Regions from separate parts of the Lactococcus sp. NH2-7C genome, predicted to be linked through region 1. Evidence: riboswitches for the same ligand, from Rfam matches in the RefSeq annotation. Region 1 holds a riboswitch; the other holds the start of a gene.
What was found. A riboswitch is a leader RNA that binds a small molecule or an ion and turns the genes downstream of it on or off. The one in region 1 is predicted to bind lysine.
Positions count from the first base shown of each region.

Region 2: it holds a riboswitch for lysine, as region 1 does, so the genes downstream of both, QJV49_RS06775 (amino acid permease) here and dapA (4-hydroxy-tetrahydrodipicolinate synthase) in region 1, are expected to answer to the same signal.

Region 1 is NZ_CP124538.1:624,548-640,414, forward strand. Features, by position in the region: gene QJV49_RS02990 (glutamate-5-semialdehyde dehydrogenase) at 1-656, opposite strand, end outside; gene proB (glutamate 5-kinase) at 674-1,480, opposite strand; gene QJV49_RS03000 (AzlD domain-containing protein) at 1,862-2,188, opposite strand; gene QJV49_RS03005 (AzlC family ABC transporter permease) at 2,175-2,882, opposite strand; gene QJV49_RS03010 (NADPH-dependent F420 reductase) at 3,055-3,630, shown strand; gene QJV49_RS03015 (GNAT family N-acetyltransferase) at 3,712-4,254, shown strand; gene ffh (signal recognition particle protein) at 4,283-5,839, opposite strand; gene QJV49_RS03025 (leucine-rich repeat domain-containing protein) at 5,918-8,833, opposite strand; gene QJV49_RS03030 (ribonuclease J) at 8,882-10,594, opposite strand; gene QJV49_RS03035 (MgtC/SapB family protein) at 10,944-11,615, shown strand; gene dapA (4-hydroxy-tetrahydrodipicolinate synthase) at 11,655-12,548, opposite strand; lysine riboswitch at 12,649-12,824, opposite strand; gene QJV49_RS03045 (NUDIX hydrolase) at 12,892-13,347, opposite strand; gene QJV49_RS03050 (aspartate-semialdehyde dehydrogenase) at 13,358-14,434, opposite strand; gene QJV49_RS03055 (MIP/aquaporin family protein) at 14,529-15,392, opposite strand; gene QJV49_RS03060 (hypothetical protein) at 15,763-15,867, opposite strand, start outside.
Region 2 is NZ_CP124538.1:1,340,776-1,356,642, reverse strand. Features, by position in the region: gene QJV49_RS06785 (phosphotransferase) at 1-228, shown strand, start outside; gene dnaX (DNA polymerase III subunit gamma/tau) at 277-1,935, shown strand; gene QJV49_RS06775 (amino acid permease) at 1,969-3,435, opposite strand; lysine riboswitch at 3,591-3,773, opposite strand; gene QJV49_RS06770 (undecaprenyl-diphosphate phosphatase) at 3,953-4,807, shown strand; gene rpsF (30S ribosomal protein S6) at 4,998-5,291, shown strand; gene QJV49_RS06760 (single-stranded DNA-binding protein) at 5,321-5,821, shown strand; gene rpsR (30S ribosomal protein S18) at 5,995-6,240, shown strand; gene QJV49_RS06750 (metallophosphoesterase) at 6,439-7,212, shown strand; gene QJV49_RS06745 (DUF960 domain-containing protein) at 7,294-7,602, opposite strand; gene QJV49_RS06740 (MurR/RpiR family transcriptional regulator) at 7,640-8,488, opposite strand; gene gnd (phosphogluconate dehydrogenase (NAD(+)-dependent, decarboxylating)) at 9,047-9,952, shown strand; gene gntK (gluconokinase) at 10,045-11,556, shown strand; gene QJV49_RS06725 (gluconate:H+ symporter) at 11,686-13,101, shown strand; rRNA gene QJV49_RS06720 (16S ribosomal RNA) at 13,414-14,960, shown strand; tRNA gene QJV49_RS06715 (tRNA-Ala) at 15,054-15,126, shown strand; rRNA gene QJV49_RS06710 (23S ribosomal RNA) at 15,265-15,867, shown strand, end outside.

The DNA.
Region 1 (15,867 bases):
TCAATGACAGGAACCGTTGCTTTTTCCTTGACACGATTAATCAAGCGCGCTGACCCTCGCGGAATCAAAACATCTAAAAATTCATCCGCCTGCATCATTTTTTCCGCTTCAGCATGACTTGTGTCAAATAACAATTCAACTGCTCCGTCAGTAATTTTTGCTGACAGCAAATTTTCCTTAATAATTTCAACTAAAACCATATTAGAATAAATCGCGTCAGACCCACCGCGTAACAAAACAGAATTTCCTGTTTTAAAACAAAGAGAAAAAGCATCGATAGTCACATTTGGACGACTTTCAAAAATCATTCCAACAGTGCCAAGTGGCACTCTTTTTTGCAAAATCTTAAGTCCATCAAGATTAGTGAAACCTTGCAATACTTGCCCAATTGGGTCAGGAAGTTCTGCAACTTGTCTCAACCCTGTTGCCATATCAGAAATTCTTTGCGCATTTAGACGCAAACGGTCAACCATAATCTCAGAAATTCCATGTTCCAGAGCGTTAGCCAAATCTTTTTCATTCTCAGAAATAATTCTGTCAGTATTTTCGATAAGGCTGTCAGCTAATTTTTGCAAAAAAACATTTTTGTCAGCAGTTGATAGCTTTGCCACTTCTTTGCTCGCCTTTTTAACCTTTAATCCAAGTTCTTCAATCATCGTTTTATCCTTCTTTCTCAAGATTTTTGATGAAAATAAGTCCCAATCTCACGTCCTTCGATAATTTCTTTAATCTCTCGAATCCGTTCGCCATTGGTCAGAACCATTTCTTGACCATTTTCAAATAAAATCTGTGCAGCCGCCAATTTTGAAGTCATCCCGCCAGTTCCAAAACGCGAACCGGCACCACCAGCCATTTGACGTAATTCATCAGTAATTTCATGAATTTCATTAAAAATTTTCGCATCATCATAAATTGTTGGATTTTTATCAAAAAGTCCATCAATATCTGACAGCATAATCAATAAATCAGCATTCACTAATTTAGAAACAATCGCTCCCAATTTATCATTATCACCAAATTTTGTTTGATGATCCATTTCATCAACCGCAATAGCATCATTTTCATTAATAATTGGAATAATCCCAAGCCCAAGTAACGCATTTAGTGCATTTTCAGCATTCTCACGACTCGTTGGAAAATCAGTCACATCACGTGTCAAAAGTAACTGAGAAACTTTTTGCGAATAACGACGAAACATTTGCGTATAAAGACTCATCAATTCAACCTGACCGATTGAAGCCAAAGCCTGCTGGTCAGCAATTCCTTTGGGCCGTTTATCCATACCAAGCACATTCAAGCCAACACCAATCGCTCCAGAAGTCACCAAAATCACTTCATAACCTTTATTATTCAAATCAGATAAAACAAAAGCTAACTCGTCAATATTTGATAAATTTATTTTTCCATTTGGCAAAATCAACGAACTCGTTCCAATCTTCACCACAATTCGTTGAACTTTCAAAATATTTTTTCTTGTCATAATCATTTATTATAGCATATCTTATCAATAGGGTTCAATACATCATTAATTACTATTCTCTAATCCTTTGTATGGGCACGTTAAAAGCTCAACTTTATAAAATTATGCCTTTAAACCAAAGCATCGGGTCTGGGAAGTTGAGTCCTTTCTCTTTCCAAGCTAATCGCCGTTATCATTATCTCACATTTCGGTCTTTAAGCGGCCATAGTAATTCAAATTCCATTTCGATGACAGTAGACAATAGTCTCAGCCCCTAAAGTAGCTCAAATATAGCCCCTATTTTTATAACTCTATTAATCCACAGAACTGGAAATTGATTGTATCTCCTTTAAAACTACCTGATTTAAAAATAAAAAAGCATTAATTAATGCTTTTTTATTTTTAGAATGCTAATTGAATAAGCGCAAGAGAGAGCACTCCAACAATGACAATGATTAACAAATTTTTAGTTAAAATGGCAGCAATAATCGTTGGAATTGAAGCAAATAAATTATTCCAGTTAACTGATGGCAAATGACCTAAATGCTGAATAAAAAGATTTGAAATCCATAGGGCTGACATAATAACTACCGGTACAAAACTTAAATATTCCACAACTATTTGAGGCAAACTCATTTTTTTTAATAAAATAAAAGGTAGAACTCTTGAAATCCAAGTTACAATAGCGCATCCAATAATTGTTAATGATATAAATTCAAAAGAAGACACGTTTTACCCCCACACCTAAAGCACAAGCAATCAAAGTAACAAATAAAACTAACAAGTTGCTTGGCAAAAATATCAAACCAAAATAAAATAGAACCAAGGTAATTCCAACCATGACTAACTGTAGCATTAAACCCAAAGTTTTATCACTAATAAGTTGCAAATAAAGTAAGCCAATAAACATTGCGATAACTGCGAATCCCAAACCTAATTTTTCTGGATTTGCGAGTAAATTCCCTAATAGAGCTCCAATAGCACTGGCTAATGCCCAAACTAAATAGGCTAGTAAATTTGATGCATTAAACCAAGAAAAATTCAGTTTACCCTCAGTATAATTTTGTTTATTCATTCCTAAAGCAAAACTTTCATCGGTCAATAATGTCCCAAGTAAAATATTTTTCAGTAAACTTTCATTTTTAAAATATGAAGCCGTCGTCATGCTCATTAAAATAATTCGTGAATTAACTAAAAATACACTTAATACTATTGACATAATAGGACTATGAGTTGCTAGCATACTAACCATGATAAATTGTGCTGAACCAGCGTAAACAATCAATGAGAGTAATAAAATTACCCAAACGCTAAACCCCTCGCTGTGCCCTATCATCCCAAACGCAATTCCTATCCCAATATATCCAAAAACTGTCGGCATTGTATCTTTCAAGCCTTGTTTAAAAGTTAATTCCGAATTCATATTCCCCTCACTCCCTAAAAGATTATATCTAACCATTATCACATAAATATTAACTAACTGTCAATAAAAATTTATTAATCACTTGATTTTTGCAAGGTATGTTGCTATAGATTTCATTTTTTCAATGATATAATCAAATTAATAACAATATCAACCTTAGAAGAGGAAGACTATGGTAACAATTAGTATTTTTGGTAAAGGAAAGATGGGAAAAGCAATTGGTGATAATTTTAGTTCATCTGGTAATGAAGTCAACTATATCTTATCAAACTCAGCTAAAACAGAATTGGGTGAAATTATTGTTTTAGCTGTTCCCTATGTCGCAATTGCTGGAATCATCAAAGAATATTCAACTGATTTACAAGGAAAAATAATTATCGATATTACAAACCCCGTTGATTTCACAACATTTGATAGTCTATTAGTTCCTTCGGATACTTCTGCAGCGGCTCTCATTGCTAAACAACTCCCAAATTCAATGATTGTTAAGGCTTTTAATACGACTTTTTCCGATACATTGGCAACAAAAAAAATGGCAAATGAACATCAAACAACAGTTTTGCTTGCTAGCGATAGCCAGGAGGCAAAAAAGACTATTATCAAGGCTCTTGAAAATAGTGGTTTGAGTCTATTAGACGCTGGTTCACTAAAAAGAGCTCGCGAACTAGAAGCTATTGGTTTTCTGCAAATTACTTTAGCTGCTTCTGAAAAAATTTCTTGGGACGGTGGTTTTGGTATTTTCAAATAGTCGCTTAAAAAATAAAGTCTTGTTATAATTAAATAACAAGGCTTTTTACTTTATAAAGAAATATAATCAAGGAGTAGTATAATGACTACATTAACAAATGAACCAACAATGAAAATCAGAGCATTGGAACGGACAGATTTAAAAAATATTCATATCATAAATAATAAAGCTGAAACAATGCGGCTATGGTTTGAAGAACCTTATGAATCACTAGACGAGTTAACCAGTCTTTATGATAAACATATCCATGATAATACTGAACGTCGCTTTGTAATTGAAGCCAATGACACTTTTATTGGAATTGTGGAACTTATGTCTATTGATTACATTCATCGTACCTGCGAAATTCAAATCATTATCATTTCTGGTTTTTCCGGGAAAGGCTACGCTCAAAAAGCATTGAAAACAGGTGTTGACTATGCTTTCAATACTTTAAATATGCATAAAGTTTATTTATGGGTAGATATTGATAATGCTCCTGCTGTTCATATCTATAAAAAGTTAGGTTTCAAAATTGAAGGAACAATTAAGGAACAATTCTTTGCTGGCGGTAGATATCATGATAGCTACTTTATGGGGATTCTTAAATCTGAATATACTCAAAGAGAAAAATCAGTTAAATAAAAAAACAGGAGTTCTCCTATTTTTTTATTTAACGTTTTTTCTTACCTTTTTTCATTTTCTTTTGAGCACGTTTCATGGCTTGTTTCATAGCAAACTCAGTTGCTTTACCTTTTAAGCCACCACCAAACATAGAACTCATATCGGGCATCCCATTTGCTGAACCATTACCCATCATCCCTTGTAAATCACCCAAAGATGACATATCGGGCATTCCAGAACCCGCAGGCATATTCGGCATTTGTCCACCGGCTCCACCCATCATTTTTTGCATCATGGCATTCATATCACCGTTCATGATTCCTTGCATCATTTCTTTGGACTGATTAAATTGTTTAATAAATTTATTTACTTCAATAAATGAATTTCCAGAACCTGCAGCAATCCGACGACGGCGAGCGGGCGATAGTTCAGCCTCTAAATGACGCTCTGCTGGAGTCATTGACAAAACCATTGCTCGTTTTCTGGCAATATCTTTAGGGTCAACTTTAACCTTATCTAAACCAGGCATTTGTGACATTCCTGGAATCATTTTCATGATATCTTCCATTGGACCCATATTTGTCACTTGATCAAGTTGTTCAACAAAGTCTTCATAATCAAAACGATTTTCAGCCATTTTTTCGGCTAGTTTCGCTGATTGCTCTTCATCATAATTTGCTTGAGCCTTCTCAATCAAGGTGAGCATATCACCCATTCCAAGAATTCGTGAACTCATTCGATCAGGATAGAAAACTTCAAGGTCTGTTAATTTTTCACCAGTCCCTGTAAATTTAATTGGTTTTCCTGTAATTTCACGGATTGATAATGCTGCACCACCACGTGTATCCCCATCAAGTTTAGTGATAATCACACCTGTAATGTCCAATTTTTCATCAAAAGTCTTAGCAACTTGTGCTGCAACTTGACCAGTCATTGCATCAACAACAAGCAAAATTTCAGTTGGTTCAGCAAGTGCTTTAATCTCTTGCAATTCGTTCATTAGAGTGTCGTCAATTTCCAGACGACCTGCAGTATCAATCAAAACATAATCTTTACGTTCTTCTTGAGCTTTTAAAAGACCATTACGAACAATATTAACTGGTTTTTCAGCAGTTCCTTCATCATAGACAGGAATTTCAAGCTGTTCACCTAAGGTTTTTAATTGGTCAATCGCTGCTGGACGATAAACGTCGGCTGCGATCATCAAAGGGCGAGCATTTTGCTCTTCTTTGAGTTTTTTGGCAAGTTTACCAGCAAAAGTTGTTTTACCTGCCCCTTGCAACCCAACCATCATGATAATTGTTGGAATTTTAGGAGATTTAAGTAATTCAGCCTCGCCACCACCCAAAATAGCTGTTAATTCTTCATCAACAATTTTAATTACTTGTTGAGCTGGGTTTAATGCTTCTGATACTTCAACACCCACAGCTCGCTCACGGATTGCCTTAATAAACTTCTTGACAACTGGGAGAGCAACGTCGGCTTCAAGAAGAGCAACTCGGATTTCTTTTGTAATTTCTGTGACGTCTGTTTCAGTAATTTTTTTCTTTCCACGTAGATTTTTAAAAACGTTTTGTAAGCGTTCAGTTAAGTTTTCAAATGCCATATTTTATAATCCAATTCTATTTTTTACAATTACTTCATTATAACATTTCTTTAGCTAAAATTGAATACATCAAAAGTTCTAGTCTATATCTTTTTTCACTCTTTTCTTCTTTTTTAAAAATATAAATATGAAAGTAAAGCAAACTCCTAAAATTGTTATTAAGATAATGAAAAAATTATTGCTTATCGGATTATTGTTTTTTAAAAGCTTAGTTTTCTGTAAAATATCATTATCACTATCAAGTATTTTAGAATTAATTTCCGTTCTTTTAAAAAATCCCTTATCTATACTATCCGTTTTAAAATTTTGACTATGGTCAATATCTTTATTATCAGAGTCTTTAGTCACACCTGTTTTAGAATCTTCCGATACTTCTACTTCCTTGTCTAAAAATAAGCCTAAATCAGTTATTTGTCCTAAATTTTGACTTTCATCATTTTTTTGAGAAACTCTAATGAGTTTCTCACTTATTGTATCAGAATTTTTATTTTTTTCATTTGTTGCTTTTGATTTACTAGGTAAGCTGTAAATTACTAATAATTTTTGGCTAGTCAAAGAATTCACAAGAGTTCTATCACTTATGGAATTCAATTGTTCTGAAGCTCTCTCCATATTATCATTTGATTCTACTTCATCAAAGAAACTTGATTGAGCGTCTTCTTTATGTGGACGAGAATTTGAGTTCATAATTGATAAGTGTGAACTTAAGCTGTTTGTTGAGCTTTTAGAACTTTCCGAAATTGCTTGTATTGAAGACAAATTATATCCAATTGAATTTGGAGATGACGAACTATGTGAAACTTCTGAATAATTGTCTCTTTGTGCCTCGTTAACTATATTTGAATATCCTGTTTCTGATAATGCTGGGTTATTATTTGAACAACTACTTAGATTAGAAGTAGGGGAATTTTCTGATGATGAATTATTAAAAGTTATTGGATTGTTGATTCCTACTGTTGAATTAAGTAGATTCGATTGACTATCTTTTGGTTGTGAGTTAGAAACTGTGCTGATAGGTGAACTTATGCTACCTTTTGAGTTAGTAGACATCTCCTGGTCTGACTGAATTAAACTTAAGTTTTCCTGAACTGAATTTGAAGAGGAAACGTACTTAGGGTTTTCTGATATATTATTTACTTCACTTGGTCTGGACGAAATAGTTTGATTCGTTTCCAAATTAGGGCTACTACTAAGATTTGAAGAATCTGAACCTAAACTATCATTTGAACCACTATTTAAAATATCTGAGGAGTGAGTTGATGAATTATTATCTACTTCTGTTGCTTTAGAAGAATTAGACTGATTAATTGCTGATTCTGAGTTAAAATTTATACTTATACTTGATGATGATAAAATTATACTACTATTTGAATTGTTCGTAGCCTCAGAACTTGTTTGATTTGAAGTTGAAACAGCTTCTGAAGTAGATATTTCCGTGCTAGCCTTGGTGTCTATAAGATTATCAGAACCAGATTGATTTATTTCTAAATTATCAGCTGTGCTCGTACTGGATAAAACTGAACTTGAACTATTGTTTGCGGAAGCTAAGGAATTATTAGCTACTTCTGCTACATTAGAGAAATCAGACGAATTAGTTGCTGATTCTGAATCAGAAGTCGAACTCATGTTTGAGGGGGATAAACTGATACTACTATTTGAATTGACTGTAGCCTCAGAACTTGCTTGATCTGATACTGAATTACTTTCTGTCAGAATTGATGATGATAAAATATTGGTTATTTCTGAACTATTATTCGTTTCGTTGATATCAGAAGAATTAGAATGCTCACTTTCTTCGTTAGAGGACATACTTGAACCTAATGAGGATTGGTTTGAATCATTTTCACTACTTGAATTAGAATTAAGTTGGTTTGATGAAGACAAAATATTAGGTTTTTCTGAATCATAACTACTTTCTACTGTACTGGAAGCTCCTGACCGACTATTTTCTGTTTGTGAGCTAGAAATACTACTGTTTAAAGAAGCGGTTGAATTTAAAGTATTATCTGTAATACTACTCGCTTCAGATATTGGATAGAGTGAAGCCGAATTTGTCTCTTGTGTTGATTCTGAACTGGCAACATCAGCTTGCTCTACTGAATTGGAAGAAGAGACAGGGGCTGTATCTGCATTTTCTATACTCACAGAAGCCGACTGTGAACTGTCAGAATTTATCCAACTTTTATCCAAAAGCCCACTAGAATTGACAGAAATTGTCCTAATTCCATCTGACGGTAAATCTGATAACTGACCAAATAAAGGACTGATTTTATTGAATACGTCATCAGCCAAAGTCACTCCAATTCCCAAAGTCAAGCTATGAACTGGACTCCCAGAAAAGGCCGCTGAATCTACTATTGTCAATGATTCATCAGCAAATTCTATTGTAGTGATTTGGTTACTTTGAAAGGCTTTGGCCATAATTTCTGTGATATTTGGACCAAAGGAAAGTTCCGTTAAATTATTATTTGCAAATGCTCTTGTCGCAATCTTTAGAACAGAATTTGGAAATTCAATATTACTTATGGCGTTTCCAGCAAAAGCATCTGTTTTTATATTTTGGACTTTTGCTCCTAAAACTACTTCTGTCAGTGATTTTTTATAATAGTCAGGAAAAGCTGTTGTTGTTTGAAAAGCACTCGTATTAATATCTACAACATTATTCCCTATGACAACTGAATGAATCCCGCTATTTGAAAATGCATAGGTCCCAATTGATGTCACAGCATAAGTTTTTCCACCAACTGTGAGGGTATCTGTAATAATAATATCAGCCCCTGCTGAACCGGAATAGGAGGCAACTTCTGCTGTCATTGAATTATTATCAAGATTATAAGTGATCTTTTGCTCATCTGTATATGTAATTTTACTTGTTGCGGCTTCAACCGGCAATTCTGTCAGCAACTGATGATTCAAGAATGTGGGATTAAGAATGGCTGTCATTAATCCCACTCCAACAGTCATCGTTATTTTCTTTATTGATTTTTGAGACATAAAAAACCTCCTAACTTTCTATACGAAAAAATGGAGGTTTTGTAACTTTTATTTTTTATTATGATTTTTTTTAGTGTAACGTTTATTTAAATCTTGAGGTTGACGTGCTTCCATCACTACCGGAAGAATTACTGGTTTACGTTTTGTTTGCTCATATAAAAATTTTCCAAGGGCATCACGGATAGAACCTTTGATTTCTGCCCAATCAAATTCTTTTCCAGAAAGATATTTATCAACAGTTTCATTGACTAACTCGCCAGCCTCACGCATCAAATCACGTGAAGTTTTAACATAAACAAAGCCACGAGTGTGAACACGAGATTTGCTGACGATTTTACGTTCAGTCTTAGAAATTGTGATAACGGCAATGAAAATACCATCTTCTGATAACACTTTACGGTCACGTAAAACAACTGAACCGATATCTCCAACTCCTGAACCGTCAATCATAACATTTTCAGCTTGAATAACACCAGAAGGAATCATGTCTCCATTTTCTAAACTGACTGTTTCACCACGCTTAGCGATAAAGATATGTTCTGGTAAAATGTCCATTTCCATTGCTAAATCAGCATGGGCACTAAGTTCACGATACTCACCTTGGATTGGAATCAAATTTTTTGGACGGAAGATATCAAGTAAGAATTGCAAATCACGAGCATTCGCGTGACCAGATATTTTCAAATCTGAAGCCAACATTTTCATGACTCCGCCAGCTTTATAGATTTCATTTTCAATACGAGCAATTGTTGTTTCATAAGAGACAGATGGACTTGTAACAGCAAGTACTAAATCTCCATCTTTAATTTTAACGTATTTATGACGACGATGAGCCATATCTCCAAGAGATTTGAGGGGTTCACCCATTCGTCCTGTTTCTAAAATAACTAATTCATTGTCAGCATATTTTTTGATTTCTGTTGGTTTAATAATTGATTTTTTATCAACAATTTGTAATTTGTTAAGACGAGTTGCTGTTTCGATGATTTGGTCCATATCTTCGCCTGTAAAGGCAACACGACGACCAAGTTTAATGGCAGCATCAATCGTTTGTTGAATTCGTCCTAAATTACCCGCGTTACAAGCAATAATGACCCGTCCTTCATTGTCATCAATATAGTCATAAATTTTTTCATAAATTTCATGCTCACTCGCTGATTGCATTGTTGACAAAGCGTTTGGTGATGATGAAAGTAAAGCAAGGACGCCACTATTTCCAATTTCAGCCAATCGGCGCATATTGGTACGATAGCCTTTTGCAACAGCTGGATCAAAACGGAAATCACCTGTATAAACAATGTTTCCGTCATTTGTAGAAATAACAATTCCTAAACTTTCTGGAATTGTATGTGTTGTTGAGAAGAATGAAATGACGGCTTTACCAAAATCAATTTCTGTATCTTCAGTTACAACATGAAAATCGTTGAATTTGCGACTGTCAGCATAATTTTTGACATTAATTTTTGCAAGTTCGATTGTTAATTCTGAACCAAAAACAGGAACTTTTAATTCAGAAACGATATAAGGCAAAGCCCCAATTGAATCAGCATGTCCGTGAGTCAAGAAAATTCCTGCGACACGATCCGCATTTTCTAAAAGATATGTAATATCAGGAATAACAAAGTCAACACCAAGTTGATCCATTTCAGCATATTTAAGTCCTGCATCAAGCACAAAAATTTGCTCTTCAACCTCAACTAAATACATGTTCTTACCAAATTCACGCACACCACCTAATGGAGTGATTTTAATATTAGACATAAAAACCTTTCTTGTCAGTGTAATTTATAATTTTTTCGATATAAAAAGAATCTGTAAGTTATTGACAAATTCTGTCAGTAAATTTACAGTCCTGTTTTTAGCAATTTCCTTGCCATATTCACTCTCGAAGTCGGTCGAGTGGGACAAGCGATATTGAAAAGATAATTCTACTTAGAATTAAAATAAAAGAGATTGGCATTCCAATCTCTACCGAGAATACACTAATATAAGTTTAACCCAAAGCAAGTAAAAAAGCAAGTCAGTTTCATTTTTTATGGGTCTTACTTTTTTTCTAATCAAAATAGCGATATAATGGAAGGTAAGTTTTAAATGACAAGGAGGAAATTTTATGCAGATTACTTTCTTAACACAACTTGATTGGTTAATTCGATTAATATTAGCTGGGGTATGTGGATATGCCATTGGTTATGAAAGAAATAGTCGTTCCAAAAACGCTGGCACACGTACGCATTTAATTGTTGCTTTGAGTGCTGCTTTAATGATTATTGTCTCAAAATATGGTTTTATGGACATTATCAGTACTCATGGAGTCAATCTAGACCCTTCCAGAATAGCAGCTCAAATTGTAAGTGGTATTGGCTTTTTAGGAGCTGGAATGATTTTTGTTCATAATCAATCTGTTAATGGATTAACTACTGCGGCTGGAATTTGGGCAACGTCTGGTATTGGGATGGCTATCGGTTCTGGATTATATTTTATAGGTATTGTAGCTACTTTACTTATTTTACTTTTTCAAATTATTTTACACCAAAATTATCGATGGATAAAATCAGCGACAAGCGATCATCTTATTCTTCAATTAGAAGATTTTGAAGGGCTTCAACTGTTGCAACAACAGCTGAAAGAGGAAAATGTCAAAATTCTTAGTATAAAAGTTGAAAAAAAATCAAATAATTCTTTGAAAATAGATCTATATTTGAACTTACCAAATGCTTATGAAGTCGCTTCGTTAATGAGTCTTTTGGAATTGAATGATAAGATTAAATCAATTGAATATTAAGCTACTTTTATAAAGAAAAATACCCTTTTAGGGTATTTTTTAATTTTCTATTTTTTCAAGAATTGTTTTACTTTCCTCAGCAGTACAAGCTACAAGTGGTAAACGTAAGCCACCAACTTCATATCCTTTAGCATTCAAAACCGTTTTGATTGGGGCTGGACTTGTGACACTAAAAAGTGCATTTATTTTGGGTAACATTTTTCTTTGAATTGCCGCTGCTTTTTGAATAGAACCCTGGTCTATTTCAGCAAACATTTCAAAAAATTCTTGACCTAGGATATGACTAGCAACCGAAATTACACCCTGACCTCCTAAAGCTTTAGCATGAAAAGCTAACCCATCTTCTCCAGTATAAACTAAAAAATCTTTGGGTAACTTTTCAATTAGATAAGCCAGATTATCAGTATTTGTGCATTCTTTGATGGCAATTACATTTTCCAGTTCTGCTAAACGTAAAATGGTCTCCACCTGAATTTCAGTAACCACTCTTCCTGGAATATTATACAAAATAATTGGCAAATCACTAGCAGTAGCAATCGCTTTAAAATGTTGATAAATTCCTTCTTGGGAGGGTTTGTTGTAATAAGGAGTAACTGCAAGTCCCGCATCGATATATCTAAGTTCAGCAACTTCTTTGACAAATTCAACCGAGTCACGTGTGTCGTTAGTCCCAACACCGGCAATCAATGGAATACGTCCAGCCACTATTTTATTAACCGCAGCAAAAATTGCCAATTCTTCATCATGAGTAAGAGTAGGCGATTCAGCCGTTGTTCCAGCTAAGATAAGGCCTTCCGTATGATTAGCAAGTAAATCCTCAATTAGCTTAGGAAATGCTTCAAAATTAATTTGACCATTTTCTTTAAAGGGGGTCACTAGGGCCGTGATGATACGTGCATTTTGTAATTTTTCAATTGTTTCTTTTGCTGACATATTTTCTCCTTATGTGTGAGCTTACTGACAAGCTCTTGTCAAGAGGTCAAAAAGAACCTCTTTTTATGCAAAAGAGGTTCTCAAAAGTTCGTCAAAAATGATTTTGATTAGCTCCCCTTTCTGTCAGTACTGACAGAAAGACAGTCTGTGGGATTTAACCACACAGCCCAAGAAAAATTCTGTGACAATTTTTCTTTCGGCAAAGAACGCCGCCATCAGCTTCAATGCGTTCACCGCTCCACTAACTTCTTCGTCTTCGCAACCTCTAATTTTGTTTGACCCATTATAGCATATTTTAGTAAATGAGGTCAAAAATTTTATTTTTATACAGTCTAATTTATTATTATTCTTTCGCAATTAATTGGATGAAATCTTCGATAACACGCCGATTTGGCTCATGAATATTTTTAGGAATTTCTTTAAATTTAAACCATTTCAGCTCTTCAACTTCACTCATTTGTGAACTTAAACTTCCTGTGAAATCTCGACAAATATAATAAACGCCTGGCATATAAACTTGGTCCATATTGGGATAAGTCATAAAACGGTCTTGTCCTGAATAAATTCCTAAAAGCTCAAGTTTACCTGCTTTTAGACCCGTTTCTTCAAATAATTCTCGCCGAGCAGTTTCCTCAAGTTCTTCACCAACTTCTATGCCACCCGCATGTAAAGCCCAAGTTCCATTATCTTTACGTTTTTGTAAGAGAATTTTTTCATCAGAATAAACAATAACGCCAGCTCCAAGATAGATCAAAAGCTCATGACCAATTTTTTCACGAATTTTACTGATATAACTCATTTACCAAACCTTATTTCAGTTCAAATTTTAACTCATGAGTTGGTCTAACTAATCCACGTTCATGTAGTGTTTCAGCAATTTGAACAGAATTCCAAGCTGCTCCTTTGAGTAGATTGTCAGAAACTACCCAAAGATGAATCCCATTTGCCGCATCCAAATCGCGGCGAATACGACCCACAAAAGTTTCACGACGACCGACTGAATTAATGGCTTGTGGATAAATTTGATGAGCAACATCATCTTCTAAAACAGCTCCTGGGAATTCAGAAATCAAACGTTTAACCTCAGCAATATCTGCTACTTTCTTTGTTTCAACATATACTGACTCAGAATGACCATAAAGAACTGGAATTCTGACACAAGTTGCCGAAACCGCAATTGAATCATCTTCCATGATTTTTTTGGTTTCATTTGTCATTTTCATTTCTTCATAAGTATAATCGTTGTCAGTAAATACATCAATTTGTGCAAGCGCATTGTAAGCAATTGGATAATGTTTTTTATCTCCAGCAGACGGTAATATTTCTGCTGACAATTCTGTCAGCGCTTTTCCATCAAGTGCTTCTTGGAGTTCACGATTTGTTTCATTAATTGCTGATTGACCTGCACCCGAGACTGCTTGATAAGTGCTAACTATTACTCGCTCAAGCCCATAAGCTTGCCGAATCGGCTCTAAAGCAACCATCATTTGAATCGTTGAGCAATTAGGACAGGCAATTATCCCATTATGTTTTTCCAAAGCATGTGCATTAACTTCTGGAACAACCAATGGAACATTAGGATTTTGACGGAAAAATGAGGTATTATCTACGACAACAGCTCCAGCTTTCACAGCATAAGGGGCATATTTTTCTGATACTGATCCTCCAGCTGAAAAAAGTGCAATATCAATGCCTTCAAAACTATCCTCAGTCAATTCTTCTACAACTAGCTCTTGACCCTTAAATTCAACAATTTTTCCTGCCGAACGTTTACTTGCAAGCGCACGTACGGTTTCTATAGGAAGTGTAGATTCTTCTAATTGTTCAAGCATACGTGTACCCACGGCACCAGTAACACCAACGACGGCGATATTATATTGTGTCATAATTGTCTGTCCTTTTCAGTAAATTATAATTATTATAGCGCTTTTAAGTTGTAAGGGCAAGAAAAAATCTGCCTTTCGACAGAAATTTTTGTTTTTATTTAAACATAAGTTTAAAGACTGTAGCTGCAATTACTGCACCAACGATTGTGGCAACAACTGGAACCCAAGCGTACCACCATTTAGCGTCTTTATTTTCACCAACAACTGATTGTGGCAAGAAGCTATAAACGATACGAGGACCAAGGTCACGTGCTGGATTCAATGCTGCACCAGTTGGTCCACCAAATGCTGTAACCAAACCAACAAACATCAAACCAATAGCAAGCGCACCAATCATTTTAGATGATGAAGCGCCTGAAACAGAAGCCCAAATTTGGCTTACTGTTGCATTTGCTGTAACATCAGCTCCTTGTTGTTGAGCGTAGCTTGTCATCCATTTGATTGATTCTGCACCAAAGAAGTTCGTTGTAAAACTGAGAATTCCGAAAACAAATACAAACATTCCGATTACTTCATTGATAAATCCGTTGAAAATTGCTTTTCCACGATTTGAACCATTATCCAAAGCGTTAGTTGTTGAAAAAGCGCCTAAAGAAATTGCTCCGTCATTAGTTTTAGCGAAGTATTCTTTATAAATCGCTACAACAAGTAATTGACCAATAATTGCACCAATAAGTTGTGCCAAAATATATTGTGCAACATGTGCCCAAGGGAAATAGCCAGCTGAAGCGAGTCCAATTGTAATTGCTGGATTAATATGTGCACCTGACACATTTGCAAAAGCAAGTACAGGAACTAAAATCGCAATTCCGTATCCCCATGCAATTGCAAGACCACCCATGCCCTCATTTTTAGAGCCTTTGAGGGTTACCCCAGCAATTGTACCATTACCAAGCAAGACGAGAAGCATAGTTCCCAATCCCTCAGCAATATATTTTGTCATCCATGAAACATCCATGATAATTTCCTTTCTATTTTAAAAAATATATAAAGATGTTGACACTTCAATTTTATCATATTTTTCTTAACTCTTGCTAATAATAACATTGAAAATATGATTAACTCCTACAATAGATTGTTTTGAAGTTTCTTCGGCATTGTATTCATCTGATTATAACAAGATTTTTTTATTAATTATTTTAATCGTTACGTAAAAAAGCCCCCTTTCGAGGGCTTTTAAAGGCACTAAAAGTGTGTCAAAAAGGTTCACACAATTTGACAAATACTCACGCTTCCTGCGCGGAAAACCCAATTTCCCAGTATTCCTTAGCTTCGAAATTCTACAAAGTAGAATTATTCGACTCATCGCATAGTTAAATTTTAACATATTATGCTAAATGAAACAAGAAGCCAATCAAAATTCCTACCGTTCCCACAAAACTAAGGATACAAATAGTAAATCCTATCGTAAAATAATTCTGACCATATCCATT
Region 2 (15,867 bases), 720 kb from region 1:
TTTGATTTAGCAATTGCTTGGACGATTTTTGATGAAAAAGCACGTAAAATATTTTTTGCGGCAACCGAAGCAGATGAGGCAACGATTAATCGAGCAAGAATGTTCGCCCTCAGACACGCCCTCAGAAATTATCAATCACAAGATATTGATGAATTGATTCAATCACGTGATGCTTCAACTGAAATTTTAAAAGACTTAAACTATAGTCTTGGGCAAGATTTCTATTGAAACAAGCAGATTTGAAAAGAATACTAAGTAAAAAATTGGAAGAGAAAAATGGCATATCAAGCATTATATAGAAAATATCGAAGTCAAAGATTTGATGAAATGGTGGGGCAAGAAGTTGTAGCAACAACATTAAAAAATGCGATTGTCAATCATCAAATTTCACATGCTTATCTTTTTTCTGGTCCAAGAGGGACAGGGAAAACCTCAGCAGCTAAAATTTTTGCTAAGGCAATAAATTGTCCTAATCAAGTGGATGGAGAGCCCTGCAATAATTGCTTTATTTGTGACTCAATCACTAAAGGAAGCTTAGATGATGTCATTGAACTTGATGCGGCATCAAATAATGGGGTTGACGAAATTCGAGAAATTCGAGATAAATCAACGTACGCAGCTAGTCAAGCCACTTATAAGGTTTATATTATTGATGAAGTGCATATGCTTTCAACAGGGGCTTTTAATGCACTTTTGAAAACACTTGAAGAACCTACAGAAAATGTTGTTTTCATCTTGGCTACTACTGAATTACAAAAAATTCCAGCAACCATTATCTCGCGTGTTCAACGTTTTGCTTTTAAATCAATCACAAGAGCAGACATTCGGACTTATTTAGCAAAAATAATGGCTGATGAAGGACTTGAATTTGATGGTAAAGCACTTGATGTTATTGCTAAAGCAGCTGAAGGTGGAATGCGTGATGCCCTCTCTTTATTAGACCAAGCCTTATCGTTTTCATCAGGAAAATTAGAAGAAAATGATGCGCTGCTTGTCACAGGGTCGATTGCTGCAGATGCTTTAGTAACATATGTTGCGGCACTTTTTGAGCATGATGAAGCAAAAGCATTGACGGAACTTGATAAGATTTTTGCTGAAGGAAAAAATATGCTTCGATTTACGGAAGATTTATTAGCATATCTTCGGGATTTACTCTTGGATAAAAATTCTCAGTATGACCGTGGTCAAATTTTTTCATGGATTGATATTGCAATTGAAAGTTTGAAAACGATAAAGGAAACGACTCAGACAAAAATTGCGGCAGATGTCATGACTATGCGTTTGACTGAAATTGGACAAAATAATTTACTGACAGCTTCGCAAGGAGAAATCCCTAGCCAACTGACAGCAGAAATTGCTACTTTAAAAACCGAAATTAATCAATTGAAAGCTCAAGTTTCAGCTGGTCAAATTCAGGTAAATTCTGATTCACAAAATAATTTACTGATAGAAAAAGTTAAAGCCAGTCCGAAACCAATAGCGTCTAAAAAACGCCAAATTAACAAAGATTTAATTTATAAAGCTTTGGCTGAGGCGACAAATGAAGCTAGAAAAGCTGCTCTAAGTGCGTGGCCAGAACTTGTTGCTTCGGTTACTAAACCGGCAGACCGAGCTTTACTTAATAATACAGCGCCCGTCGCTGCGTCAGAAAATTTCCTTGTGGTGACTTTTCCTCATGAGAATCTTGCTAAAAGGGTCAGTGAAAATGAAGAATTGCAACTCTTTTGTGGGAATCTCCTGAGTTCGATTGTTGGATTTTCGCCAGAAATTATTTCTCTTGCTGAACAAGATTGGCAAGAAATTCGAGCAGAATATGTTTCTAATTTGAAATCTGAAAATGTTAAAGATGGTGAAGAAGATGAAAAAGAACCAGATGAAACAGTAAGTTTAGCTAAAGAGCTCTTTGGTGAAAAAGTAGTTGAAATTAATGATTAAACTAATAAAAAAGCGCTCATTGAGCGACTTTTTTTAATCTTTATGACGACTTAAATCAACCTCTTTAAGGGGAATAAGTTTCGTTTTGTTTTTAAATTTATAACCCAAGTAAAGGATGAAGAAGAGTGGAATTGCGGCATACATGATGACACCTTGCACCCAAGTTTTACCAAAAAGAAGCATTGGGTCTTGGCCGAGTGTGACTAAAACGGTCATAATTAAGGCTAAGATTGGACCAAATGGGAATAGTTTTGCATGATAAGGTAATTTTTTAACATCTTTTCCTTGAGCGACATAGGCGCGGCGGAAGCGGAAGTGGCTAATGGCGATCCCAATCCAAGCAATAAATCCAGTTAAACCAGAGGCTGAGACAAGGAATGTAAAGAAGCTAACTCCGTAAATTGATGTCAAGAATGTGAGTAAAGCAACAGCAGTTGTAGCTAGTAAAGCAATGAAAGGAATCCCGTTTTTTGAAGTTTTTGAGAAAATCTTTGGTGCACCACCATCTTTAGCCAATGAATAGAGCATTCGAGTAGAAGCATACATTCCAGAATTTGCTGCTGAAACGACAGAAGTTAAAACAACGGCGTTCATGATAGAAGCTGCAATAGAGAGACCAACACGTTCAAATACAATTGTGAAAGGACTTTGGGCAGCTGAGTCTCCTCCAACCAAGTGGGGATCAGTAAATGGAATAATGGCTGCCATGACGAAGATAGATAAGATATAAAAGACGAGGATACGCCAGAAAATAGAGTTCATGGCTTTAGGAATTGATTTTTCAGGATTTTCAGCTTCACCAGCTGTAATTCCGAGCAATTCTGTTCCTTGAAAAGAGAAGCCAGCAACTAAGAGTACGCCGAGAATTCCTCCCCCAGTAGTGAAACTACCAAGTCCTCCGACAAAACCATGATTACCGACTGAAAGATTTTTAGCGACATCAATATGACCGCCCATAATTCCAAAAATAGATAAGAAACCAATAATCAAGAATAAAACAACGACAGTAATTTTAATGGCTGACAACCAATATTCAGTTTCGCCAAAAGTTTTAACTGATAAGGCATTGATTGCAAAGACAATAATTAATGCTGTCAGTGAAAAAATCCAACTTGGAACATCTGGTAACCAGAATTTGATACAAAGGGCAACGGCTGTTAAATCAACCGCTACGGTAATTGCCCAGTTTAACCAATAATTCCAACCTAGAGCAAAACCAAAAGCTGGATCAACATAACGCGTTCCATAGTCTGAAAAAGAACCAGATGTTGGTAGATAAGTGGCCATTTCACCGAGTGACGTCATGAGAAAGTAAACCATTGCTCCGATAAGAACATAGGCAGTCAATGCACCAAAGGGTCCCGCGGTATGAATGACATCCCCAGAGGTCAGAAACAATCCAGTTCCGATTGTTCCACCAAGGGCAATCATGGAAACATGACGTGATTTTAAGCCGCGTTTTACTTGCGTCTCGGTAGTTGAGTTTGAAGAATTTTCCAAAATTCTCTCCTAATAAAATTTATTCTACACCGACTTGTTAGACTCAGACTTATCCTTACTCCTGTTTAGTTTAGAAAAGTCTGAGAAAAACAAAAAAGCAATCCTACTAGATAGAATAGATTGCTAAAGGTCCGACAAAATTTTAAAAATTTTCTTGAACGAATAGCCCTCCGCATGGTTATTAACCATTTGCGACAGTCTAGTGAGTTTTCCCCACTAGCCCAAGAACTTTGCTGAGCAACAAAATTCTTTCGGCAACCTCTCCTCCTCTAAATACGCGTCTTTGTTGTGCTCCAACTCGGCGTAGATTCATATCAGTTGCGACCTCTATCGATGTGTTAGTTGTAATTCTAGCGCAATTTTTAGATGATGTCAAGGAAGAGAAAACAAGGATAGTTATGAATAATCACTTTTTTTGTAAGTTTATTCATTTGGCTTTTATGATATACTTATAAAGTAGGACTGTGGTATCAGTCGATGAAATGAGTTTTTTATTAAAAATTTATAGGAGCAAAATATGGATTTTATTCGTGCCATTATTTTAGGTATTATTGAAGGAATCACTGAGTGGTTACCTATTTCCTCAACAGGGCATTTGATTATCGCTGATGAATTTATTCGTCTTAATCAATCAGCAGCTTTTAAAGAAATGTTTGATGTTGTGATTCAGCTAGGAGCAATTTTGTCAGTTGTTGTTCTTTATTTCCATAAACTGAATCCATTTAATAAGTTAAATCCAGCTGACAAACAAAAAACACCACGTGAGATTCAATTAACTTGGCGTTTATGGTTGAAAGTTTTGATTGCAGCTTTACCAGCAGCGATTATTGGTTTACCGCTTAATGACTGGTTGGACAAACATTTTTACCATTTTGTTCCTGTTGCCTTCATGTTAATTATTTATGGGGTAGCATTTATTGTCATTGAGCGTCGGTGGGTACCAAACCATGAATTTTCCGTTATGAACATTGACCGTTTACCTTATCGCGCCGCTCTTTATATTGGATTATTCCAAGTGCTTTCTTTACTTCCAGGGACATCGCGTTCAGGTGCGACAATTGTCGGTGCTTTATTAATTGGTGTAAGTCGTGAAGTTGCCGCAGAATTTACCTTTTTCTTGGGTATTCCAGTTATGTTTGGGGCTAGTTTCATCAAAATACTTCACTTTTTCAAAAATGGGAATTCTTTAAGTTTTGAACAATTAGGGGTCTTGTTAGTGGCTTGTATAGTTGCCTTTGGGGTATCAATGGTTGCCATCAAGTTCTTGACCGATTACGTGAAAAAACACGATTTTACTTTCTTTGGGAAATATCGAATTGTGTTAGGGATTATCCTTCTTATTTATGCAATGTTTAAAGCCTTTCTAGGTTGAGAATGAGTTCAGTTATGCCAACTTTCTTCAGTTGGTATTTTTATTTTAAAATAGTTCTCTTTGCTGAGGAAAAGTTTAAATGTATTCTTGCTAAAAATCGAAAAAAGTGATAGAATATAACTCTGTGGGAAAAACTCACAACTTGCGCAGGACTCAACCTGCGTCATTAGTCCAAAAGGAGGAAAAATCAATGACTAAATACGAAATTCTTTATATTATTCGCCCAAACATTGATGAAGAAGCAAAAACTGCCCTCGTTGAACGTTTCGATACTATCTTGACTGAAAACGGAGCTGAAAATCTTGAGTCTAAAGACTGGGAAAAACGCAAACTTGCTTACGAAATCAATGATTTCCGCGAAGGTATCTACCACATCGCAACTTTTGAAGCTGAAACAACTTCAGAAGCTTTGAGCGAATTTGACCGTCTTGCTAAGATCAATCTTGACATTCTTCGTCATATGATCGTTAAAGTTGAAGCTTAAGAGCTTTTATTTCTAAGGAGAAGTTCATCATGATTAACAATGTTGTATTAGTAGGACGCATTACTCGCGATCCTGAACTTCGTTACACCCCTCAAAATCAAGCTGTCGCAACATTTTCATTGGCTGTAAACCGTCAATTTAAAAATGCGAATGGCGAACGTGAGGCTGATTTCATTAACTGCGTTATTTGGCGCCAACAAGCTGAGAATTTGGCGAATTGGGCTAAAAAAGGAGCTTTGATTGGGGTAACTGGTCGAATTCAAACACGTAACTATGAAAATCAACAAGGTCAACGCGTTTATGTGACTGAGGTTGTGGCTGACAGTTTCCAAATGTTGGAAAGTAGATCTGCTCGTGAAGGTATGGGAGGCGGAACTTCTGCTGGTTCATATTCTGCACCTAGCCAATCTACAAATAATACTCCACGGCCACAAACGAATAACAATAATGCAACACCGAATTTCGGTCGTGATGCTGATCCGTTTGGTAGCTCACCGATGGAAATTTCGGATGATGACCTTCCATTCTAATAGGGTGAAATAATTGACGCTAAAGCGCCTAATTATTTCACGGAAACCGCTATGGCGGATTTCCTAACCCTCTTACTAGTTATTATGAAAAGCAGAATCGGCTTTTCATAATAACGTCGTAATCCTAAGAAAACTTTAAACAGACATCTAAAAATAATATAAGGAGAAATAAAATGGCACAACAACGTCGTGGCGGCTTCAAACGCCGTAAAAAAGTTGACTTCATCGCTGCAAACAAAATCGAAGTCGTTGACTACAAAGACACTGAACTTTTGAAACGTTTCATCTCAGAACGTGGTAAAATCTTGCCACGTCGCGTGACTGGTACATCTGCTAAAAACCAACGTAAAGTGGTTAACGCAATCAAACGCGCGCGCGTAATGGCTTTGCTTCCATTCGTAGCTGAAGATCAAAACTAATAATGAAAGGCTGCTTCGGTAGTCTTTTTTTGTATAAAAATTTGACAAATAGAGTTGATATTTACTGACAGAATGCTCGGTTCCGTCCGAATTTACTGACCAGAAATTTGTCAGAAAAATAGAATAGATTGATAACTTCATCAAGTATTTTTGATTAATACTATGTTTTTGTCAGTGAATTTATGATAAAATGGACAAATGATTGAATTGATAATAGGAGCAGTGCTCTTAAGTTTGTTAATTTATGGAATTTTTATAGAGCCTCATTTGATGAAAGTGAGACATGTAAAAATCGCTCAAAAACAAAATTTAAAAATTGCTCATTTTACCGATACCCACTTTGCTTGGCACACGACTAGTCGTCGTTTTAAAAAATTTGCTCGAAATATTACTAATGAAAAGCCAGATTTAATTATTTTTTCTGGAGATTTGTTTGATAAGGTTGCTTGGGCAAAAAATCGAGATTGGACTGATTTACTGACAATTTTGTCAGAACTTAAAGCTCCTCTTGGAAAATTTGCGATACTTGGTAATCATGATTTTGATGATGAAAAATCGTCAAGGTTTGTTGAAGAGTTTTTAGAAAAAGCTGGTTTTGTTCTGTTGAAAAATTCATCAGTTGTCAAAGATAATTTATCTATTTCTGGGGTTGATGACTGGCGTGAGGGACGGCCTGATTTTGAACTTGAGCCTATTGATGCAACATTTTCGCTTTTAGCCCTTCACGAACCGGATACTATTTTAGATATGGAGACAATTAAGGAATTTGATTTAATTCTTTCTGGTCATAGTCATGGAGGGCAAATTCGGATAGGGAATTGGCGTTTACGTAATAAGGGGTCAAGTAGTGCTGATGCTGGTTTGTATCAGCTCAATGACCGAACAAAATTGTATGTTAATCGTGGAATTGGTTTGACTTTCTTACCTATTCGTTTTGGGGTGCCTCCAGAAATTGTCTATTACTACATCTAAAAAAATCTGTCAGTAATTTTGACAGATTTTTTTGCATTTTTGTTTTAAAATTTACTGACAGATTTGTTAAAATTTCTGTCATTACATTTCTCGAGCAGTCATGATTGTTTCGCGTCCCATATTATCAACGGCTCGGTAGTGTAGAGGCCATTCAGGATTAAAAGGGTAGTCAAAATCAACGAGGATGGTTGTTGGACTATTGTCTTGAGAAAAACGAATAGAAAGTAAATTATCCGAATTAACCAAGTCGAAATTGATAATTGTTTCTAGTGGAAAAACCCCCTTGAGGTGATGGTCGATAATAAACCAAAAGGCATCAATGACTTCTCCGGGAATTGACGCAACAGTATCAAAACTTGCGTAGCGTCGTCTAGTGTTAGAAAATGCCATAAAATCACATCCTTTCTGTAAAATAAATGGATAAATTCTAGGAAATACGGGAATCTCGAATGACTTTTCGGATTTCAGATAAGGTTCCTTCAGAAATATTTTTCATTTTCATTCCGTACATCATAAACAAGGCATCAAGCAAACTAATTTGAGAAACAGTGGAAGCAACAGCTTCAGGTCGAAATGAAATTTCTTCAGAAATTGAAATTAGCGCGACATCGGCCGCTTTGGCTAAAGGTGAACTCGCAAAAGAAGTCAATGCAATAATTGGAACCCCGCGACTCTTCAAAATTTCAACCAAGTGCATTGTATCTCTGTTTTTTCCTGTATGTGAAATAACAAAAGCACAATCGTCGCTCGTTAATTTTGCAGCCTGCATTTGTTGGAAATGAAAATCCTGATGATAAACGCAGTGCAAAGGCATTCTCAAAAATTTATGAAAAGCAATCAATGCGACAGCGTTTGAACCACCCAAACCAAAAAAACCGCAAGTGCTGGCATTAAGCAAAATTTCCATGGTTTGGTCAAGTTGTCTGTTGGTGATAAGATTTAATGTAGAATTTAATGATGAAATATTGCCGTTGAAGTTTTTTGTCAGTATTTCTTTGTAATCGTCAGTTGGTGAAAGTTCGCTAAAAAATTCATCGTTTCGTGTCGAGTCAGTGGCGTGAATGGCGAGTTTTAATTCTTGGAAGGAATTAAAGCCGATTTTTTTAGAAAATCTGGAAATTGTAGCCGTAGAGACATGAGTTTTTTGAGCAAATTCCTGAATTGAAAGTCTCGCTGCACTATCAATATTCGCAATTAAATAGTCAGAAATTGCCTGATCTGATTTACTGAGGTTATCATAATAACTTCGGATTCGGCTGATTAAAGTACGCGACATATCAAGCCTCCTTCTAATTGACTACATTATATCATAGCCAGTAACACGAAACAATATTTCGTGTACTGGCTATTATCTTATTATGACCGAACGATGCGTAGGATAGCTGTTGTCAGTTTACTGACTTATAGATATGCTAGTTGTTACATCTAGAGTGAGTAATAAGGTATCTAGGGAGATTGCCATGGCTTCAAGCGACTGAGGGGGAGCTTTCAGGTTGGGGATTATAAAAGCATGGCTTTTCACTTTTCCGTGCTGAGTCTTCACGCTTGCGACCCGACTAGGCGCTTTAACGCCTTAGTGAGAGTGGCCAGCGTAGCTATCGTGTTGACTTTTTTTGCAGTTGCTTCAGCAACTAGTCAAAACGGCCAGCGAAGCATAAGCAGCGAGACTTATAGCATAAATAAGATTCGGCTATTTCTCAAAAATTCAAAATCCCTTGATTGAAATTGTTTTGACAAATCAGAAAATATTTTACAAAAAATATTGTTGACAAATGAAAAAAAATTACTTATACTAAAGTTATAAAATGAAAGCGATGCCACGGAGGAAAAAATGATGAAATTTGGTATGATTGGTTTAGGGAAAATGGGAATGAATCTTGTGAAAAATGCCGTTGACCATGAGATTGAAGTTGTTGCTTACGATCTTAATGCAAAAGCAGTAGAGGAAGCTAAGAATTACTCAGACAAAATTACCGCTGTCAGCACGATTGAAAATTTACTGACAGAATTGCCGGCAACAAAAATTGTTTGGTTGATGCTCCCAGCAGGAACTCCTACAAATTCAACGATTGAAATGCTCTCTGAAAAGTTGTCAGCTGGAGATATTCTGATAGACGGTGGAAATTCTAATTACAAAGATAATTTAGAACAAAATAAATTACTGACAGAAAAAGGAATTAAATTTTTTGATGTCGGAACCTCTGGTGGAATGGCTGGAGCTCGTCAAGGTGGAAATTTTATGATTGGTGGAGATGATGAAAAATCTTGGGCAATGATAGAACCAATTTTCAAAGCAATCTCAATGGAAAATGGCTATCTTTATACAGGAAAACTTGGCAGTGGTCATTACTTGAAAATGATTCATAACGGAATAGAATATGGGATGATGCAAGCCATTGCTGAAGGATTTGAAATTTTGGAGCAGTCACCCTTTGATTATGATTATGAAGCCGTTGCGAAATTATGGAACCATGGTTCAGTTATTCGAAGTTGGTTGATGGAGTTGGCCCAAGAACAATTTTCAAAAGATCCTAAACTAGACCAAATTATCGGCCGTGTTCAATCTTCAGGTGAAGGGAAATGGACCGTTGAAGAAAGCTTGCACTTAGGCGTTCCTGCTCCAGTCATTGCCTTGTCACTAATGATGCGTCAACGCTCATTACAAGAAGATACCATGACCGGAAAAGTGGTTGCCGCTTTGCGGAATGGTTTTGGAGGACATGACGTAGAGCAAAAATAAATTGCTGACATAGACTCTGTCAGCAAAAAAACTACTGATGATGAAAGAATTTTAAAGTCTATCAGTAAATATATAGAAGAAAAGGAGCCTAAATGCAATATTTAATAGGTGTCGATTTAGGTACCACAGCAACTAAGGCAGTGCTTTTTGAGAAAAATGGAAAAATAGTTGCAAGTAGTAGCCAAGCCTATCCCCTCTATCGTGATGCAAGTGGTATGGCGGAAGAATCTCTTGAAGAAATTTTTGAAGCAGTGTTAGTGACAATCAGAGAAGTTTCAATTAATTTGGAAGATGAAGATGAACTTTTAGCAGTTTCATTTAGTACGCAAATGCACTCGCTAATTGCTTTTGATGAAAATTGGCAGCCACTTACAAGATTAATCACATGGGCTGATACAAGAGCAGTAAAATACACCGAACAAATTAAAGCCTCTAAAAATGGTTTTGATATTTATCGAAGAACCGGAACGCCTCTTCATCCAATGGCTCCTTTATCTAAATTCATCTGGTTAGAAGCTGAACATCCAGACATTTATCAAAAAGCAGCCCACTATTTGGAACTTAAAGGATACATTTTCCAACGACTTTTTGGAACAAATAAAATAGATCTATCAACCGCAACAGGTACGGGTATCTTCAATATATTTGAACTTCATTGGGATAAAGAAGCGCTAGAGATGACTGGAATCAAAGAAAGTCAATTGCCCAAAGTGGTTGAACCCTATGAGATAGAAGAAAACCTTCCTCACGAATATGCCAAGAAAATGGGAATTCAAAGCAGCACCAAATTTATTTGGGGGGCAGCCGATGGTCCATTATCAAATTTGGGAGTAAATGCGATTAAACCGGGCGTTGCAGCCATAACAATTGGGACATCGGGTGCGATTCGAGTAGTTACTGACAAACCTAAAACAGATGAAAAAGGACGCACATTTACCTATGCATTAGACAAAGAGCATTGGGTAGTCGGTGGTCCCGTAAACTCTGGTGGAGATGTTTTCCGTTGGGCTCGTGACCAAATTTTTGATGGAAAAATTTCTTTTGATGAAGTCACGGAACTTGCAGCAAACATTTCCCCAGGGGCTGATGGATTGCTTTTCCACCCTTATCTTGGAGGAGAACGAGCACCAATTTGGGATGCTAATGCCAGAGGTTCGTTTTTTGGCCTAAACTACGGACATAATCGCAGTCATATGGCCAGATCTGTTCTTGAAGGAGTTATCTTCAATATTTATATGGTTGCGCTTAGCCTTGTTGAAGTAGTAGGCGACCTAAATATGATTCAAGCGACAGGAGGATTTACAAGCTCTGAACTATGGACACAAATCCTAGCAGATATTTTTGAACAACCGATCAATGTTCCAGAGAGCCGAGAAGCCGGCTGTTTAGCCGCCATTATCATGGCTGAAAAAGCCCTCGGCTTAATTGAAGATATCAGTGAAATCGAAACGATGGTAGGAACAAACGAAACCTACCAACCCAACCCAAAAAATTTCGAAATTTACCGAGAAATAAGTCCAATATTCATCCGACTTTCTCGCTCTCTCTTGGCAGAGTATGAAAATATCGCCAATTTCCAAAGAAAATTTGAAGAAGAAAATTAAAATTCTTTAAAAGCTCAATACTCCAATATATTAAAAATAAGTATTGAGCTAATTTTTAAAAGCGAATTGTAAGCGCAAGCAATTGTTGCTTGCACAGTATATTCAATATTTTTTGAAAGGAAAAAATATATGATTGATTTACTTGTACTTTTAATTGGAGTCTTAATCCTCCTACTAATGATTATCAAATTTAAAATTAACACTTTTGTGTCCTTGATTGTCGTAGCAGTTTTAGTTGGGTTAGGACTTGGAATGCCACTGGGTCAAATCCCTGTTTCCATTCAAAACGGAATTGGCGGATCACTCGGAGAGTTAGCAATTGTCTTTGGTTTTGGAGCAATGCTTGGAAGACTAATTGCTGATGCTGGTGGAGCCTATCGTATCTCAAAAACGCTTATTAACAGTTTTGGTAAAAAAAGAATTCAATGGGCAATTATGGTTGCCAGCTTTATTATTGGGATTGCCCTCTTCTTTGAAGTTGGGATGGTTCTCTTGATTCCGATTGTCTTTGCCGTCGCCTTGGAAGCTAGCATTCCCCTGATTTACCTCGGAATTCCAATGGCAGCAGGACTTTCAGTAACTCACGGATTCTTACCTCCTCATCCAGCACCAATTGCAATCGCCGGTGTACTAGGTGCAAATCCTGGAACAGTTCTCCTTTACGGAATTATTGCAGCAATTCCAACAGTCATTATCGCAGGTCCAGTTTTCACAAAAATTGCTAAAAAATGGGTTCCGGAAGCCTTTGTTGTAAAAAATAAACTATCCGCCTTTGGTGAAATCAAAGAATGGAAATTAGAAGAAACTCCAGGATTTGGAATTTCTATCTTGACAGCATTAATGCCAGTAATCTTAATGGCAATCAGCACCATTTATTCTATCGCGACTAATGATGGGAAACCCTTTGCCGCAGTAACAACAAGTGCAATGAAAGCAGGAAAGGTAGTAACGACCACTACTTACCCATCAAGTTTTGTTGAAAATGTGATGATGTTTATTGGTAATCCCGTATCGGCAATGATTATTTCACTACTCTTTGCCTTAGTTACTATGGGTTGGATGCAACGTAAGAAAAATTCAGAAATTGCAGTATCAATTGCAGATTCAGTTAAGTCAATTGCGATGCTATTGTTAGTTATCGGTGGTGGAGCAGCCCTTAAACAAATTCTTATTGACGGAGGAATTTCAGTCCAAATCGCCAATATGTTTAAAGACTCACCACTTTCGCCATTGTTACTTGCTTGGATTATTACCGTCATTCTACGTGTAGCATTAGGTTCTGCAACCGTGGCGGCTTTAACAGCAGCAGGTTTAGTTCAACCGATGCTTGCTTCAGCTTCTCCAAATACAGCCGCACTAATGGTTTTGGCAATAGGGGCAGGTTCAATTGCCGCATCTCATGTTAACGATGCAGGATTCTGGATGTTTAAAGAATACTTTGATTTAGATGTCAAACAAACATTAAAAACTTGGACAGTACTAGAAACGATTATCGCAGTTGTAGGTTTAGGAATGGTTATGTTGATGAGTATTTGGATTCATTAAAAAAATAAGTCGCAATTGACTTATTTTTTTAAATATTAGAAAGTGAGTGTTGGTGTGAATTAAAGCGAATACAAGAAGTAAGAAAAGCGAACGTAGAATAAAAAAAACCGTAAAAGGGACAGTTAATTGTTGACAAGTCGGAGTAGGTTTGATAGAATATAATAGTTGTCGCGAGAGACGTGAGTCGAAGAGCGACAAGCTAGACCATTGAAAACTGAATAAAGAAGAATGACTCATGTGATGTCTAAGGACATCAAAAATCTGTCAATCAATAATGAAAGACAAGCCAGTCACTACGGTGACTTAAATACTTTATTTGAGAGTTTGATCCTGGCTCAGGACGAACGCTGGCGGCGTGCCTAATACATGCAAGTTGAGCGCTGAAGGAAGGTACTTGTACCGACTGGATGAGCAGCGAACGGGTGAGTAACGCGTGGGGAATCTGCCTTTGAGCGGGGGACAACATTTGGAAACGAATGCTAATACCGCATAAAAACTTTAAACACAAGTTTTAAGTTTGAAAGATGCAATTGCATCACTCAGAGATGATCCCGCGTTGTATTAGCTAGTTGGTGAGGTAAAGGCTCACCAAGGCGATGATACATAGCCGACCTGAGAGGGTGATCGGCCACATTGGGACTGAGACACGGCCCAAACTCCTACGGGAGGCAGCAGTAGGGAATCTTCGGCAATGGACGAAAGTCTGACCGAGCAACGCCGCGTGAGTGAAGAAGGTTTTCGGATCGTAAAACTCTGTTGGTAGAGAAGAACGTTGGTGAGAGTGGAAAGCTCATCAAGTGACGGTAACTACCCAGAAAGGGACGGCTAACTACGTGCCAGCAGCCGCGGTAATACGTAGGTCCCGAGCGTTGTCCGGATTTATTGGGCGTAAAGCGAGCGCAGGTGGTTTATTAAGTCTGGTGTAAAAGGCAGTGGCTCAACCATTGTATGCATTGGAAACTGGTAGACTTGAGTGCAGGAGAGGAGAGTGGAATTCCATGTGTAGCGGTGAAATGCGTAGATATATGGAGGAACACCGGTGGCGAAAGCGGCTCTCTGGCCTGTAACTGACACTGAGGCTCGAAAGCGTGGGGAGCAAACAGGATTAGATACCCTGGTAGTCCACGCCGTAAACGATGAGTGCTAGATGTAGGGAGCTATAAGTTCTCTGTATCGCAGCTAACGCAATAAGCACTCCGCCTGGGGAGTACGACCGCAAGGTTGAAACTCAAAGGAATTGACGGGGGCCCGCACAAGCGGTGGAGCATGTGGTTTAATTCGAAGCAACGCGAAGAACCTTACCAGATCTTGACATACTCGTGCTATTCCTAGAGATAGGAAGTTCCTTCGGGACACGGGATACAGGTGGTGCATGGTTGTCGTCAGCTCGTGTCGTGAGATGTTGGGTTAAGTCCCGCAACGAGCGCAACCCCTATTGTTAGTTGCCATCATTAAGTTGGGCACTCTAACGAGACTGCCGGTGATAAACCGGAGGAAGGTGGGGATGACGTCAAATCATCATGCCCCTTATGACCTGGGCTACACACGTGCTACAATGGATGGTACAACGAGTCGCGAGACAGTGATGTTTAGCTAATCTCTTAAAACCATTCTCAGTTCGGATTGTAGGCTGCAACTCGCCTACATGAAGTCGGAATCGCTAGTAATCGCGGATCAGCACGCCGCGGTGAATACGTTCCCGGGCCTTGTACACACCGCCCGTCACACCACGGGAGTTGGGAGTACCCGAAGTAGGTTGCCTAACCGCAAGGAGGGCGCTTCCTAAGGTAAGACCGATGACTGGGGTGAAGTCGTAACAAGGTAGCCGTATCGGAAGGTGCGGCTGGATCACCTCCTTTCTAAGGAATATATACAAAGACGTGAGCATTCAACTTTATTCAGTTTTGAGGGGTTTAGTCATAAACCTAAGCAAGAATCAACTTCTTGATTGTGGGGCCTTAGCTCAGCTGGGAGAGCGCCTGCTTTGCACGCAGGAGGTCAGCGGTTCGATCCCGCTAGGCTCCATTGTCAGACAAGACGTTAAAATCACTTGAACATTGAAAACTAAATAACAATATCTAATAACGATAAATAAACCAAAAGCTGTGAATTTTAAAGAATTTACAAACTTATACTTGAAAAACGATGATTTTAAATCATCATGGCAAAGTTAATAAGGGCGCACGGTGGATGCCTTGGCACTAAGAGCCGAAGAAGGACGTGACTAACGACGATATTCTAGGGGGAGCAGTAAGTACGCATTGATCCCTAGGTCTCCGAATGGGGAAACCCAGCTGCTACTAGCAGTTATTCATGAGTGAATACATAGCTCATGTAAAGGTAACGCAGAGAACTGAAACATCTAAGTACCTGCAGGAAGAGAAAGTAAAAACGATTTCGTAAGTAGCGGCGAGCGAACGCGAAGAAGGGCAAACCAAGAAGCTTGCTTCTTGGGGTTGTAGGACTGCAACGTGGACTTAAGCATTATAGTCGAATAACCTGGGAAGGTTAATCAAAGAGGGTAATAATCCCGTAGACGAAATAGCGCTTATACCTAGCAGTATCCTGAGTAGGGCTGGACACGCGAAATCCAGTTTGAATCCGGGAGGACCATCTCCCAACCCTAAATACTCCTTAGTGACCGATAGTGAACCAGTACCGTGAGGGAAAGGTGAAAAGAACCCCGAGAGGGGAGTGAAATAGCACCTGAAACCGTGTGCCTACAAGAAGTTCGAGCCCGTTAATGGGTGAGAGCGTGCCTTTTGT